2 regions of the Phytobacter cepae genome follow, and region 2 is predicted to be linked to the other one. Evidence: riboswitches for the same ligand, from Rfam matches in the RefSeq annotation. Region 2 holds a riboswitch; the other holds the start of a gene.
What was found. Region 2 has a riboswitch for cobalamin ahead of ACUY4Q_RS09015 (cobyrinic acid a,c-diamide synthase CobB). Riboswitches for the same ligand answer to the same signal wherever they lie in the genome.
Positions count from the first base shown of each region.

Region 1: it holds a riboswitch for cobalamin, as region 2 does, so the genes downstream of both, btuB (TonB-dependent vitamin B12 receptor BtuB) here and ACUY4Q_RS09015 (cobyrinic acid a,c-diamide synthase CobB) in region 2, are expected to answer to the same signal.

Region 1 is NZ_CM135107.1:4,979,417-4,987,700, forward strand. It holds rRNA gene ACUY4Q_RS23345 (23S ribosomal RNA) at 1-1,123, opposite strand, end outside; tRNA gene ACUY4Q_RS23350 (tRNA-Ala) at 1,332-1,407, opposite strand; tRNA gene ACUY4Q_RS23355 (tRNA-Ile) at 1,519-1,595, opposite strand; rRNA gene ACUY4Q_RS23360 (16S ribosomal RNA) at 1,667-3,206, opposite strand; gene murI (glutamate racemase) at 3,589-4,440, opposite strand; gene btuB (TonB-dependent vitamin B12 receptor BtuB) at 4,385-6,235, opposite strand; cobalamin riboswitch at 6,302-6,607, opposite strand; gene trmA (tRNA (uridine(54)-C5)-methyltransferase TrmA) at 6,726-7,826, shown strand; gene ACUY4Q_RS23380 (YijD family membrane protein) at 7,866-8,219, opposite strand; gene fabR (HTH-type transcriptional repressor FabR) at 8,230-8,284, opposite strand, start outside.
Region 2 is NZ_CM135107.1:1,947,553-1,955,836, forward strand. It holds gene ACUY4Q_RS09005 (MIP/aquaporin family protein) at 1-629, shown strand, start outside; gene pocR (transcriptional regulator PocR) at 850-1,761, shown strand; cobalamin riboswitch at 1,988-2,166, shown strand; gene ACUY4Q_RS09015 (cobyrinic acid a,c-diamide synthase CobB) at 2,268-3,647, shown strand; gene cbiB (adenosylcobinamide-phosphate synthase CbiB) at 3,644-4,609, shown strand; gene ACUY4Q_RS09025 (cobalt-precorrin-8 methylmutase) at 4,615-5,244, shown strand; gene cbiD (cobalt-precorrin-5B (C(1))-methyltransferase CbiD) at 5,244-6,383, shown strand; gene cbiE (precorrin-6y C5,15-methyltransferase (decarboxylating) subunit CbiE) at 6,377-6,982, shown strand; gene ACUY4Q_RS09040 (decarboxylating cobalt-precorrin-6B (C(15))-methyltransferase) at 6,972-7,541, shown strand; gene ACUY4Q_RS09045 (cobalt-precorrin-4 methyltransferase) at 7,534-8,284, shown strand, end outside.

The sequences.
Region 1 (8,284 bases), 2.1 Mb from region 2:
CCGCGCAGGCCGACTCGACCAGTGAGCTATTACGCTTTCTTTAAATGATGGCTGCTTCTAAGCCAACATCCTGGCTGTCTGTGCCTTCCCACATCGTTTCCCACTTAACCATGACTTTGGGACCTTAGCTGGCGGTCTGGGTTGTTTCCCTCTTCACGACGGACGTTAGCACCCGCCGTGTGTCTCCCGTGATAACATTCTTCGGTATTCGTAGTTTGCATCGGGTTGGTAAGTCGGGATGACCCCCTAGCCGAAACAGTGCTCTACCCCCGAAGATGAATTCACGAGGCGCTACCTAAATAGCTTTCGGGGAGAACCAGCTATCTCCCGGTTTGATTGGCCTTTCACCCCCAGCCACAGGTCATCCGCTAATTTTTCAACATTAGTCGGTTCGGTCCTCCAGTTAGTGTTACCCAACCTTCAACCTGCCCATGGCTAGATCACCGGGTTTCGGGTCTATACCCTGCAACTTAACGCCCAGTTAAGACTCGGTTTCCCTGCGGCTCCCCTATACGGTTAACCTTGCTACAGAATATAAGTCGCTGACCCATTATACAAAAGGTACGCAGTCACACCACGAAGGTGCTCCCACTGCTTGTACGTACACGGTTTCAGGTTCTTTTTCACTCCCCTCGCCGGGGTTCTTTTCGCCTTTCCCTCACGGTACTGGTTCACTATCGGTCAGTCAGGAGTATTTAGCCTTGGAGGATGGTCCCCCCATATTCAGACAGGATACCACGTGTCCCGCCCTACTCTTCGAGTTCACAACATATGCACTTTCATGTACGGGACTTTCACCCTGTATCGTGCGACTTTCCAGACGCTTCCATTAACACACATGCTGATTCAGACTCTGGGCTCCTCCCCGTTCGCTCGCCGCTACTGGGGGAATCTCGGTTGATTTCTTTTCCTCGGGGTACTTAGATGTTTCAGTTCCCCCGGTTCGCCTCATGCCACTATGTATTCATGACATGATAGTGTGTCGAAACACACTGGGTTTCCCCATTCGGGTATCGCCGGGTCAAAGGTTCATATCACCTCGCCGACGCTTATCGCAGATTAGCACGCCCTTCATCGCCTCTGACTGCCAGGGCATCCACCGTGTACGCTTAGTCGCTTAACCTCACAACCCGAAGATGTTTCGTAAAACACCGTTCAGTGTCGTGAAAATTTGAGAGACTCGAACACACCGTCATTCTGTTCTTATTACGGAGAACAGACACGATGTGTCGTTTCAATTTTCAGCTTGATCCAGATTTTTAAAGAGCAAAACTTCGCAGTGAACCTTTTCAGGTACACTCTGAAGTTTTCTTATCATGTGCAGTAAAGGATGGTGGAGCTATGCGGGATCGAACCGCAGACCTCCTGCGTGCAAGGCAGGCGCTCTCCCAGCTGAGCTATAACCCCATCGTAATACTGAATCTCTGTTTACCGGAATTTTTCCTGAGGCAAGGCGTGTAACGGCGAAGCATACTGAGGTATGCGAGCTGTTTCACAACGCAGCATTCAGGGAAAATTTGGTAGGCCTGAGTGGACTTGAACCACCGACCTCACCCTTATCAGGGGTGCGCTCTAACCACCTGAGCTACAAGCCTGCAGAGATTGCTTTACTGCTAATTTTCATCAGACAATCTGTGTGAGCACTACAAAGGCAGGTTCTTTAAGGTAAGGAGGTGATCCAACCGCAGGTTCCCCTACGGTTACCTTGTTACGACTTCACCCCAGTCATGAATCACAAAGTGGTAAGCGCCCTCCCGAAGGTTAAGCTACCTACTTCTTTTGCAACCCACTCCCATGGTGTGACGGGCGGTGTGTACAAGGCCCGGGAACGTATTCACCGTGGCATTCTGATCCACGATTACTAGCGATTCCGACTTCACGGAGTCGAGTTGCAGACTCCGATCCGGACTACGACATACTTTATGAGGTCCGCTTGCTCTCGCGAGGTCGCTTCTCTTTGTATATGCCATTGTAGCACGTGTGTAGCCCTACTCGTAAGGGCCATGATGACTTGACGTCATCCCCACCTTCCTCCAGTTTATCACTGGCAGTCTCCTTTGAGTTCCCGGCCGGACCGCTGGCAACAAAGGATAAGGGTTGCGCTCGTTGCGGGACTTAACCCAACATTTCACAACACGAGCTGACGACAGCCATGCAGCACCTGTCTCAGAGTTCCCGAAGGCACCAAAGCATCTCTGCTAAGTTCTCTGGATGTCAAGAGTAGGTAAGGTTCTTCGCGTTGCATCGAATTAAACCACATGCTCCACCGCTTGTGCGGGCCCCCGTCAATTCATTTGAGTTTTAACCTTGCGGCCGTACTCCCCAGGCGGTCGACTTAACGCGTTAGCTCCGGAAGCCACTCCTCAAGGGAACAACCTCCAAGTCGACATCGTTTACAGCGTGGACTACCAGGGTATCTAATCCTGTTTGCTCCCCACGCTTTCGCACCTGAGCGTCAGTCTTTGTCCAGGGGGCCGCCTTCGCCACCGGTATTCCTCCAGATCTCTACGCATTTCACCGCTACACCTGGAATTCTACCCCCCTCTACAAGACTCAAGCCTGCCAGTTTCGAATGCAGTTCCCAGGTTGAGCCCGGGGATTTCACATCCGACTTGACAGACCGCCTGCGTGCGCTTTACGCCCAGTAATTCCGATTAACGCTTGCACCCTCCGTATTACCGCGGCTGCTGGCACGGAGTTAGCCGGTGCTTCTTCTGCGGGTAACGTCAATCGACACGGTTATTAACCGTATCGCCTTCCTCCCCGCTGAAAGTACTTTACAACCCGAAGGCCTTCTTCATACACGCGGCATGGCTGCATCAGGCTTGCGCCCATTGTGCAATATTCCCCACTGCTGCCTCCCGTAGGAGTCTGGACCGTGTCTCAGTTCCAGTGTGGCTGGTCATCCTCTCAGACCAGCTAGGGATCGTCGCCTAGGTGAGCCGTTACCCCACCTACTAGCTAATCCCATCTGGGCACATCTGATGGCAAGAGGCCCGAAGGTCCCCCTCTTTGGTCTTGCGACGTTATGCGGTATTAGCTACCGTTTCCAGTAGTTATCCCCCTCCATCAGGCAGTTTCCCAGACATTACTCACCCGTCCGCCACTCGTCACCCGAGAGCAAGCTCTCTGTGCTACCGTTCGACTTGCATGTGTTAGGCCTGCCGCCAGCGTTCAATCTGAGCCATGATCAAACTCTTCAATTTAAGTTTGATGCTCGTAGAATTAAACTTCGTAATGAATTACGTGTTCACTCTTTGAGACTTGGTATTCATTTATTGTCCGGAGACATTAAGAATCCATGTCACTTTGAGTGCCCACACAGATTGTCTGATAAATTGTTAAAGAGCAGTGCAACGCGGCTTTCGCTCACCGTTGCGAGGTCCCGTATATTACGTTTTCCTCATTCAGAGTCAAGCGTTTATTTTCGCTTTTCTCTGCCGGAATTCTCAGGAGAATCCCGCTGACCCGGCGGCTTGCAAGCCGTTGTTCCGTGTCAGTGGAGGCGCATTATAGGGAGTTATTCCGGGCTGACAAGGGCTAAATTAAAAAAACTTTTCAACCGTCTCTTTTTTGTGCAAAACGCCATTAAACTGCCAGTTTTTCAAGCGTTCCGAACCCATACCGCTGTAATACGGGTAATAAAAGTACAGTTTCGGGCGTCACTTCCATGCAATACGCTAAATTATCATCTGCTGATTTTGCATCGGGTGCCTCATTCTCCAGCAGCCAGGCAGTACGGCGCGCAATAGCCGCCCCGGAATCAATGAGACGCGTGCCTTCCGGCAACACCTGCACTAACTCATCATGTAATAGAGGGAAGTGAGTACAGCCGAGAACCACGGTATCTGGCGGCTCTGCCATACGCAGCCACGGACGGAGAATTTTTTTTACTTCATCAAGCGGGACCGGCTTGCCGTGTAACTTCGCTTCCGCGAGCTCAACCATCTCAGCAGAACCCAGCATTTCGATTTTGCACTCGTTGGCAAAACGGGAAATCAGCTCATGAGTATAAGGCCGTTTCACCGTCGCCCGTGTTGCCAGTAATCCCACCACGCCGTTGGCGGTTAAACGTGCCGCCGGCTTGATTGCCGGCACAACACCGACCACGGGGAAGGCGAATTTTTCGCGTAATGCTGGAAGAGAAACGGTACTGGCGGTGTTACAGGCGATAATGGCGAGAGAAAGTGGGTATTGAGCCTGAACGGCGGTGACGATTTCCACCACACGCTCAACAATAAACGCTTCGCTCTTTTCTCCATAAGGAAAGGCAACGTTATCGAAGGCGTAGATGTAATGCAGATCCGGCAGGAGATGCCGGATCTCATCATAAACCGATAACCCACCGACGCCGGAGTCAAACACCAGCACGGTGGGCCGTAGTTTAGAAGGTGTAGCTGCCAGACAAGGTGTATTCTCGTCCTGCAGTTTGGTAGCCATAAGCTGTCTCGTAGTCTTTATCGAACAGGTTAGCTATTTTACCACGAACTGTCAGGTGAGAGGTCACTGGATATGACGCAGAAAAATCGACGGTACTGTAGCTTGGCAGCACGCGCTGCTCAGGATTGTATGTCGATGTTCTGTTGTCATAGCGCTTACCGAAATATTCCCAGGCGAGATTCATGTCCACATCGAAGACCGCCCAGTCAAGCTGATACTTGGCCTGGCGCTTCGCACGACGCGGCAGCACTTCGTTCGTTTCATCATCACGCGGGTCAATATATTGCAGCGTAACGCGGTGCGAGAAGATGCCCGTATCCACACTGCCCGTCCACTCTACGCCCTTAATGGTTGCCGAGTTGATGTTGTAATACGCCGTGTCGCTGTAGGTAATGAGATTATCAATCTCATAGCGATAAGCAGACAGGCGCCAGTCGAGCGGTCCGGTCAGCCCTTCAACACCCGCTTCCCATTGCTTAGACTCTTCCGGCTTCAGATCCGGGTTGGAAGCAATATTAAAACGCTTCGCGCCAAACTGTTGACCGAGAGACGGTGCCAGGAATCCTGTGCCGTAGGAAACGGTCAGACGGTAATCTTTAACGAACTCCCAACCGGCAGCCGTCTGCCAGGTGCCGTGCCAGCCGAACTCCTCGTCTTTGTCCTCACGGCCAGAGGCCTCCAGCGTGACGTCGCCGAACTGCTGCAGGCCAGACAAGTAGAGCCCGGTGTTATCACGGTCGTAGGCTTCACGGGAGGTTTTATTAGAAGACACCAGACGCTCCTGCTTCCAGTCTGCGCCCGCGCTCACCGAACCATGACCGACTGCAACATTATTCGCCCACTGAATATAACGCTGCTCCATGTCATCCAGCGTGGTGCCGTCTTCATAACGACCATAGATGCTGCTGTAGTTATAGTCTTTGCTTTTCTGGTAGCTCGCCACCAGCTGGGACGAGTAGATCCCCTGGTTAAAGCTCAGCCCGGTATCCCAGCCCTGACTATACAACTGACGTTCATCTGCACTGTACTCCGGCAGAAATGGCGGGCTCCCCAGGTCATAGTCCACATTATTGCTGAAGCTGTACCCGCGGAAGAAACCGTCAATGTTCTCGTTGAACTTATGCTGCAGGCTTCCCCAGAAGGTTTTATTGCGATAACCGTCACGGTCGGCATCATGATCCCATGACGAGTCAGGCTGAACGTTAAACCCACGTGTACTGGTGTAAGAACCTGCAGCAGTGGCGACAGTGTCGCCAAAACGTTGGCGGACCGTGCCATCCAACGTCTGGTAGCCTTTCGAACCGACACTGGCGTTAATCTGCGATTGCTCGCTACCGGTCTGGGTGATGACGTTAACCACACCGCCGATTGCGCCGGAACCGTAAACGGTCGAGCGTGGGCCACGGATGTATTCAACGCGTTGTACTAAAGAGAGGGGAATTTGGTTGAGCTCAGGATCGTTAGAAATACCCGAGCGCGCGACCGGCACGCCATCAATCAGCAGCAGAAGGTGTTTCGCTTCTGTGCCACGCACATAAACGGAAGCGGTCTGACCCAGGCCGCCGTTTTGCGCAATATCAACGCCAGGAAGTCGGCGAAGCACATCCACTAACGAACGGGACTGCCAGCGATCGATATCTTCACGGGTAACGACTTCCGTGGGTGCCAGTACCGTTTTAGCAGGCTGTTGAAAACGATTTGCTGTCACTACCAGAGTGTCTGGGTTGCTGTCCTGCGCCCAGCCAGAAAATGCCGTGACGGAGAGAGCCGTCAGCAGCGAAGCTTTTTTAATCATTGTGTGAGCATCCACATAATAAGAAGGATGCCGCAGGTACCCTCAGTAGCTCGCGACGATGGCACCAAATGCGACGTAACTCCGGTAGGTCTTCGGGCTTGGGGGTACTACAAGATGATGACTTCCCACTTTATATCTACCCGTCATACTTCAAGTTGCATGTGCGTTGGCTTTTCTCGCTCATCCCAGTCACTTACTTCAGTAAGCTCCTGGGGACTCGCTGCGTTGCCGCCTGCCTGCAACTCGAATTATTTAGGGTATAAGCAGTGTCTGCTTTCGCTATCATCCCACCCTTCCTTACCGCTGCGCGTCAGCCCCAGATTCACACTGGATTCCCTTTTAACTCACAGGACCGGAACAGGGATGCTACATTCAGAAACATATAGATGTCCAGACTGCTATGAGACGAATCGAAAAAACATCTGAAGCTGGACATCCCCTGAGCAATCCCTACAATCCCCGCGTTATTCTTAATCATTCAGGAAATACGATGACACCCGAACACCTGCCAACAGAACAGTACGAAGCGCAACTGGCCGAGAAAGTCGTGCGTCTGCAGTCGATGATGACGCCCTTCTCCGCGCCCGTACCGGAGGTGTTCCGCTCGCCGGTCAGTCACTATCGTATGCGCGCCGAGTTCCGCATCTGGCATGATGGCGACGACCTCTACCACATTATTTTCGATCAGCAGACCAAAAGCCGCATCCGCGTCGACAGCTTTCCGGCCGCGAGCGAGCTGATTAATCAGTTGATGAACGTGCTGATGGAGAACCTGCGCGAGAACAAAACGCTTCGCCACAAGCTCTTCCAGATTGATTACCTGACCACCATGAGTAATCAGGCGATTGTTTCCTTGCTCTACCATAAAAAACTGGATGATGAATGGCGTGAAGAGGCGAGCCGCCTGCGTGATGCGCTGCGTGCGCAAAACCTGAATGTGCATCTGATTGGCCGTGCCACCAAAACCAAAATCGAGCTGGACCAGGACTTTATTGACGAGCGTCTGCCTGTCGGCGGCAAAGAGATGATTTACCGTCAGGTGGAAAACAGCTTCACACAGCCCAATGCGGCCATGAACGTGCAGATGCTGGAGTGGGCGCTGGGTGCAACAAAAGGGTCAACAGGGGATCTTCTGGAGCTCTACTGCGGTAATGGCAACTTCTCGCTGGCACTCGCCCGTAACTTCGACCGCGTTCTGGCGACAGAAATTGCCAAGCCGTCGGTCGCCGCCGCGCAATACAACATTGCGGCAAACCATATCGATAATGTACAGATTATCCGTATGTCGGCAGAAGAGTTCACTCAGGCCATGAACGGTGTTCGTGAATTTAACCGCTTGCAGGGCATTGATTTGCAGAGCTACCAGTGTGAGACGATTTTCGTCGATCCGCCACGCAGTGGACTGGACAGCGAAACCGAGAAGATGGTGCAGGCTTATCCCCGGATTTTATATATTTCCTGCAACCCGGAAACGTTGTGTAAGAATCTTGAAACGCTAAGCCAGACGCACAACATTGAACGTCTGGCCCTGTTCGATCAGTTCCCCTATACGCACCATATGGAGTGCGGGGTTCTGTTAACAGCGAAGTAATACTGGTTGCCGGATGGCGGCATAAATGCCTTATCCGGCCTATAGCCCCTGATTGCGGTTACGCATGCGGAAACCGATCCAGAACACCAGAATCACCGACAGCACCGCCGGGAAGAAGTTGGAGCCAATGTCCGGATATTCCGCACGAACCACGGTACTGTAAAGCAGCACGCCGAGAATAAAACAGGCGGCGGCAAGGCCGGGCAAGCCCACCGGCATGGTGCGATTTTGATAACGCTGATGCAGACAGTAAACCGTCAGCACCAGTGAAATAATAGGGAATACGGAGAAAGGCACGATGGAGCTGAAAATCGCTGCAAAGGTGCCATTAATCGATAAGCCAGCGATCAACGCCAGCAGCAACGTACCTTTATCTTGACCTGTCTGTTTCATTACTCATCCTTCACTCATCGGGTTGATGCGCCATTTTTTCTTGTTCGCGGCGATACCAGTAATAC
Region 2 (8,284 bases):
CAGGTGCGCATCTGAATCCGGCGGTTACCCTGGCACTATGGCTGTTTGCTTGTTTCCCCGTAAGGAAAGTCGTTCCCTACATTGTTGTGCAAATTGCGGGCGCTTTTGGCGGAGCGGCGATGGCCTATCTGCTCTACCATAATCTGTTTATTGAGTTTGAAACAGCCCACCATCTGGTCAGAGGTAGCGCGGAAAGTTTGCAACTGGCTGGGTTGTTCACCACCTACCCCGCAGCTGCCATCAGTGTCTGGCAAGCCGCATTGGTTGAAATTGTCATCACTTCAATTTTTTTATGCATGATTATGGCATTGACGGATGACGGTAATGGCGTCCCTCGTGGGCCTCTGGCCCCGCTGCTTATTGGCATACTTGTTGCGGTCATTGGGGCTTCAATAGGGCCTTTAACCGGGTTTGCGATGAACCCGGCTCGCGATTTTGGTCCAAAGCTGTTTCTCTTTTTTGCTGGCTGGGATGAAATAGCATTCACGGGAGGTCGCAACATCCCTTATTTTCTGGTGCCTATATTTGCACCGATTATTGGCGGGTGTATAGGTGCTGCCTGCTATCGATACCTGATCGGTAAAAATCTCCCCTGTAATACATGTAAGCTTGATGAGAGCGAAAATTAAGAAATTATCGGAATAAGCGACTGAAAGACGCGGTAACGCGAAAAGTATTTCGTGATCTGCTTTCACGAAAGCACGAAATCGTCTCCCAGAGATGGGAGACTTTTGTTATCTTGCAAAAGTTTACTCCTCATCTTGCCAGCAATTAAGCTGCAAGTTTAATGATATGTAAACGAATCGGTTTTTTATAACAATAAATTAAAATTAACTGAGAGGTTTTATCATGATTTCTGCGAGTGCCCTCAACTCGGAACTCATTAATAAAATCGCCCAGGATTTTGCACAAGCCACCGGTCTGGCCGTTGTTGTCGTTAATATCCACGGCGAAGAAATTTCCGAGCTTTTTAATTTTACCCCTTTTTGCCAGATGATGCGGCAGAACGCCCAGCATAGCGCCCGCTGTCGCATGAGCGACCGCTGCGGCGGTTTTGAAGCATCGAAATCAAACCAGCCCTGCATCTATCGTTGCCACGCTGGGTTAACAGACTTTTCTATCCCCCTGGTCATCGCCGGACACCTGGTTGGTTTTGTACTCTGCGGGCAGGTACGTTTGCGTGAAGGTGAAAGCGTTGATTTAATTAATATTTTGAATATTGACGATCGCTGGCAGGCCGATCAGAAACTGATGGATGAGTTTCTCAACGTGCCTGAAATGGATTATTCCAGAGTTATCGCCTCCGCCGATTTGCTGAAACTTATCGTTGAAAACTGCCTGAAAAAACAGCTCAATTTTGTTGTTATCAAAGATCAGCAGCAGTCGCAGGAGCAAAGCAAAACCAGTCGCATTCAGGGGCCACATGACAGCAAAATGAAGAAGGCATTGCGCTATATTGATGCACATCTCTCTGACGAACTTCGCCTTGAAGACGTGGCAGCGCATGTTTACCTTAGTCCTTACTACTTCAGTAAATTGTTTAAAAAATATCAGGGTATTGGTTTTAACGCGTGGGTAAACCGTCAGCGAATGGCCAGTGCAAAAGAAATGCTGTGCCATAGCGACTGGAGTATAGCCAGTATTGCGCGCAATTTAGGATTTTCTCAAACCAGCTATTTTTGCAAAGTTTTCCGTCAGACATATCAGGTCACGCCACAAGTTTTTCGCCTGCAAAATAATGCAAATTATGACGGTGATTAAATTTTCGAGAACAATATTTTGTTGTTCGGGAATACAGTTTATTCGTCTTAATGGCTGTTCTGATAACATCTCAGCAGTAATGCCTGGCAATAAATTGTTATAGCGCAACAAATTATTGTCTGCAGGCGGATAAACTGAACCAGTTTTTATTTCCCTGATGCGATAGATTGCAGTCAGGGAAAATGACTGTTTAGCCCAACCAGAGGTCATGGTCTTGGGTGAAAGGTCTCCCATGAAGCCATCAGGTTCGCCACAAAAATTTTGTGGCAGGGAAGGGGGTGTGAATCCCCCGCAGCCCCCGCTGCTGTGATGCTGACAACCCCGTAAACGCCACTGACCAACGGTCGGGAAGGACGGGTGAGGATGACGCTAAGCCAGAAGACCGACCTGACAGGTGACACACAACAACTTCGGTGGGAAGTCGGTTGCAGAGAAGCGTACAGTCATCGCACTGGGACCACGCGCATCCTGACTCAGCCTTTCCACCCTGAATAGGGTTTTAAGGTATGTCTGACGGGCATTGTGCCTTTATTCTTGCCGGTACCGGAAGTGGCTGTGGGAAAACCACCGTCACGCTCGGTCTGCTGCATGTGTTACAGCAGCAAGGTATGCGGGTGCAGCCTTTTAAAGTCGGCCCGGATTACCTCGATACCGCCTGGCACACTGCCATTACGGGCGTCTCCTCTCGTAACCTGGACAGCTTTATGCTGCCGGAAGCCACGCTTAATGCCCTGTTTAATCAGCAGATGCCATACGCCGATGTGGCGGTAATTGAAGGCGTGATGGGCCTTTATGATGGCTTCGGCACCGATCCGAATTATTGCAGCAGTGCCGCCCTTGCCAGGCAGCTTGGCGTACCGGTTATTCTGCTGGTAGATGGCAAAGCGGTCTCCACCTCCATTGCGGCAACCGTGATGGGATTCCAGCAATTCGATCCCGAACTGAACATTGCTGGCGTCATCGTTAATCGCGTCAACAGCGATAACCACTATCAGCTTCTCAAACATGCGATTGAACATTACTGCGGTATTCCGGCGCTGGGGTATGTGCCCGTCACGCCAGGCGTGAAACTGCCTGAGCGTCACCTCGGACTGGTCACCGCGCGTGAATCCCTTATCGACGCTCAACCCTGGCATGACTTTGCCGCGCGGATCGAACAAACGCTGGATATCGACAAACTCCTTTCCCTCAGCAAGCTTGCTGCATTACCCGAAGGGAAGTGGCCTCCGCTGCCTGCTACAGACGCGGGCGCGGGGTTAACCCTGGCCCTGGCCGATGATGAAGCCTTCAATTTTTACTACCCGGATAACCTGCAGCTGCTGGAAAGGGCAGGTGTAAAAATCATCCGCTTCAGCCCGCTTCACGACACCGAACTGCCGGCATGCCAGATGCTGTGGCTTGGCGGCGGTTACCCGGAGCTCCACGCCCGTGCGCTTGCGGCTAACATCCCTATGCTGGAAGCCATTCGCGCGGCACATCATCGTGGTGTGGCGATCTACGCAGAATGCGGTGGCCTTATGTATCTGGGGTCTACCTTGCGCGACACCGACGGTCATGTGCATGCCTTTGCCGGGGTGATCCCGGGTCACAGCGAGATGGGCAAACGGCTGACCCGCTTTGGCTACTGCGAAGCCACCGCACGCCAGCCAACGCTGCTTGCGGATGCAGGCGAAACGCTACGCGGGCATGAGTTCCATTACTCCGACTTTACCTCTGAACTGAACGCCGTGATGGATTGCCAGAAGACACGGGATAACAAAATCTTGTCGCAATGGCAGGGCGGATGGCAGGTGGGCAACACTTACGCCAGTTACCTGCATATTCATTTTGCCCAGCGCCCGCAGATGCTTAACCGCTGGATCCAGGCCGCAAGGGGTGTGGCATGACTATCCTGGCCTGGTGCGTGGCATGGCTACTGGACCGCTGGTTGGGTGACCCGCCTCACTGGCCGCATCCGGTGCGCTGGATTGGCGCTTTAATCAACCTCACGCAAGCCGCCATTCGCCGGGTTTTTCATTCCGGGAGTGCCCTGTGCATGGGGGGCGGGGTGATGTGGCTGGTGGTGGTGGGTGTCACCTGGGCTACGGCATGGGGAGTGTTAACCCTTGCTAACTGGGTTCACCCCTGGTTCGGCTGGTGCGTTGAAGTATGGATGATTTATACCCTGCTGGCGGCCCGTTGCCTGGACGACGCGGCGCGTGAAGTGGAGCGGGCGCTACGCCACGGCACCCTGAGTGAAAGTCGGGAAAAACTCTCGTGGATTGTGGGTCGCGATACCACACAACTGCAACCGCCACAGATCGCCCGTGCGGTGGTCGAAACCGTCGCCGAAAACACGGTAGATGGCGTTATTGCCCCCTTGTTCTTCTTGTTAATCGGCGGTGCGCCGCTGGCGATGGCATACAAAGCCGTTAACACCCTGGATTCGATGGTCGGCTATAAACATGAAAAATACCGTGCCATCGGGATGGTCAGCGCGCGTCTCGATGACGTTGCCAACTTTATTCCTGCGCGTCTGAGTTGGTTGTTACTGAGCTTCGCTGCGGTGTTCTGCAGACTAAACGCCAGAGATGCGCTGCGCGTAGGCTGGCGCGATCGCCGCAACCACAGCAGTCCCAACTGCGCATGGCCGGAAGGAACCGTGGCCGGCGCGCTGGGTGTGCGTTTGGGTGGCCCAAATGACTATTTTGGTGAGCGCGTAGATAAGCCCTGGATTGGCGATGATACTCGCGCCATCACCGTTGAGGATATTTCGCACACAATCCGGTTGATGTGGGTGGCGTCCACTCTGGCGCTGGGCTTGTTTGCGCTTATGCAGGTTACGCTGGCAGGAGCAGCACTCTTATGAAAACGATGGATTATTTACAACAACCTCAGGCCATTGAGGACAAGAGCTTTGTCATCATTGGCGACATTATTCGCGAGACACGGCCTGACTACCGTTTCGCCAGCCCGCTGCACGAAGCCATCATCAAACGTGTCATTCATACCACTGCCGATTTCGACTGGCTTGATATCCTGTGGTTCTCTCCCGATGCGCTGGCAACCCTCGGCAGCGCGCTGCGCAGCGGCTGTACCCTCTACACCGATACCACCATGGCGCTGTCGGGAATCAACAAAACGCTGCTGGCGAAGTTTGGCGGAGAAGTGAAGTGCTACATCAGTGATCCGCGCGTTGTGCGGGCCGCGAAAGAAAACAGCATCACACGTTCGATGGCAGCCGTAGACCTGGCGCTCACTGATGAAGGCGAGAAGGTCTTTGTCTTTGGCAATGCTCCCACCGCGCTGTTCCGCTTACTGGAAAAAAATGTCCAGGTGCGCGGCGTGGTCGGTGTACCGGTCGGTTTTGTCGGCGCGGCTGAATCAAAGGATGCATTGGTAGAAAGCGGCCTGCCGGGGATTGCCGCACTCGGTCGCAAAGGCGGTAGCAACGTTGCGGCGGCGATCATTAACGCGTTCCTTTATCACATGCGGGAGGCGTGATGGGCGAAGAGGCTTTCGACGCCCCGGTGTGGCACAACGGCAAAGCGCTGCGTAAAGGGTATACCACCGGTTCCTGTGCGACCGCAGCGGCAAAAGTTGCCGCACTGATGGTGCTGCGTCAGCACATCATCCATCAGGTGTCGATTGTCACCCCGTCGGGCGTCACCCTGCGCCTGAACGTGGAATCTCCCCACATTGAAGGCCAGCAGGCCATTGCCGCTATTCGTAAAGACGGTGGTGACGACGTCGACGCTACTCACGGCATGCTGATTTTTGCCCGCGTCAGCCTGAACGACAGTGGAGAGATTGTGCTCTCTGGCGGCGAAGGTGTGGGAACGGTGACCCGCAAAGGCATTGGCTTGCCTGTCGGCAGTGCCGCCATTAACCGTACGCCGCGCCAGACCATCGAAGCCGCGGTCCGTGAAGTCATCGGTCCATCGCGCGGTGCAGAGGTGGAAATCTTCGCCCCGGAAGGGGACGAGCGGGCGAAAAAAACCTATAACAGCCGACTCGGTATCCTTGGTGGGATATCGATTATTGGCACCACCGGTATTGTTACGCCGATGTCTGAAGAGAGCTGGAAGCGCTCGTTGTCGCTGGAAATGGAAATCAAACGTGCAGCCGGGCTGGAGCGCGTGGTACTGGTGCCGGGTAATCACGGCGAGCGTTTTGTCCGCGAGCAGATGGGTTTACCGGGCGACATCGTCGTCACCATGAGCAACTTCGTCGGTTTTATGATCGAAGAGGCGGTGCGCATGGGCTACAAACAAATTGTGCTCATCGGCCACCCTGGGAAACTGGTGAAAATCGCCGCCGGCATCTTCCACACGCATAGCCATATTGCCGATGCACGCATGGAAACGCTGGTCGCGCACCTGGCGCTGCTGGGCGCACCACATGAACTCTTATTGCAGGTGAGCGAGTGCGATACCACCGAAGCGGCAATGGAACACATCGACGCCGCTGGGTTTAGCCACCTTTATCACCATCTGGCCCAGCGTATCTGCCAGCGCGTCATGCTCAACCTGCGCTTCACTAAAAATCCCCCGCAGTGCGATGCCATCATGTTCTCGTTTGATAACCAGATCCTCGGGGCCAGCCGTCCGTTTGAGGCGATTGTGGAGGATCTTAGATGCTGACGGTAGTCGGAATGGGGCCAGCCTCACTGGCATTGATGACGCCGATGGCGCTGGAGGCTGTGTCTCACGCCGACGTGCTGGTGGGCGGCAAACGGCACCTTGCCCAGTTCCCGGATTTCGCGGGTGAGCTTCATGCGCTCGACGCGGACATTCCCGGTCTGATGTGCTGGATAGCCGCCCAGCAAAACCGGCGGGTGGTGGTACTGGCTTCAGGCGACCCGCTTTTTTATGGCATTGGCAAACGGCTGGTGGCGGAGTTTGGTATCGAAAAGGTGCGCATCATTCCAGGCATTAGCGCCGTGCAGTACCTCTGTTCGAAAACCGGCATCGATATGAACGATATCTGGCTCACCAGTTCCCACGGGAGAGCGGTCGATTTCGATGCGCTGGTTCATTCCCCAAAAACGGCAATGGTCACGGATGCCCACTGCGGGCCGCGAGAAATCGCCGCCGCGCTGGTGGCCCGTGGTGCCGGGAACCGCTGGATAGTGGTCGGTGAAAACCTGGCAATGGAAAACGAACGTATTCACTGGCTCAAAGCCCATGAAGTCAGTGCTCAGTATGCAATGAACGTCGTGGTGATCCTCAATGAAAGATGAACTTTTTTTACGCGGTGAAAGCGTACCGATGACCAAAGAAGGGGTCCGCGCGCTGGCGCTTTCCCGGCTGAACTTATCCCGTGCCCGCCACTTTATCGACATCGGCGCCGGCACCGGCAGCGTGTCCATTGAAGCCGCGTTATGCCATCCGCAGTTGCAGGTAACCGCCATTGAGCGCAACCCGGCGGCGCTTGGGCTACTGGAAGAGAACTGTGAGCATTTTGGCTGTCGCAATATTTCGATTGTGTCAGGTGTGGCTCCGCTGTTCGTTGAGCAACCTGCGGATGCCGTGTTTATGGGCGGCAGCGGCGGCAATTTAACTCAGTTAATTGACTGGTCACTGGCGCAGCTCATCCCCGGCGGACGCCTGGTAATGACCTTCATCCTGCAGGAGAACCTCAGCACCGCGCTGAGCCACCTGGCTGGCTGCAACGTCGCAGCGCTGGACTGCCAGCAGATTCAGGTCTCGCTGCTCCATGCGCTCGGTAGCGGCCACTACTTCAAACCGAATAACCCTGTTTTTGTGATTTCCTGCGAGAAGGAAGAGTCTCATGGCTGAACAATTTGATGCGCAAACCGTCTGGTTTGTTGGCGCGGGGCCGGGCGATCGCGAACTGATCACCCTTAAAGGCTACCGCTTACTGCAACAGGCGCAGGTGGTGATCTATGCCGGATCGCTCATCAACACCGAACTGCTTGATTACTGCCCGCCGGGTGCCGAGTGCCACGACAGCGCCGAACTGCATCTGGAGCAGATAATCGATCTGATGGAAGCAGGCGTCAAAGCCGGAAAAGTGGTGGTGCGTCTGCAAACCGGCGATGTGTCGCTTTATGGTTCAGTGCGTGAACAGGGTGAAGTGCTGACCGCGCGCGGCATTGACTGGAAGGTGGTTCCCGGCGTGAGCGCGTTCCTTGGCGCGGCGGCGGAGCTGGGCGTCGAATATACCGTCCCGGAAGTGTCGCAAAGTCTCATTATCACCCGGCTGGAAGGGCGCACGCCGGTTCCACCCCGGGAACAACTGGAGTTGTTTGCCAGCCACCAGACCTCGATGGCGATTTACCTCTCGGTACAACGCATTAACCGCGTGGCCGAACGGTTGATCGAAGGCGGTTACCCGGCAACCACGCCCGTCGCCGTGATTTATAAAGCGACCTGGCCGGAAAGCCAGACCGTGCGCGGTACGTTGGCGGATATTGCGGGCAAGGTGCGCGACGCCGGGATCCGCAAAACAGCCCTGATCCTTGTCGGCGCATTTCTCGGCGAGGAGTACCACTACTCACGTCTTTATGCAGCGGACTTTA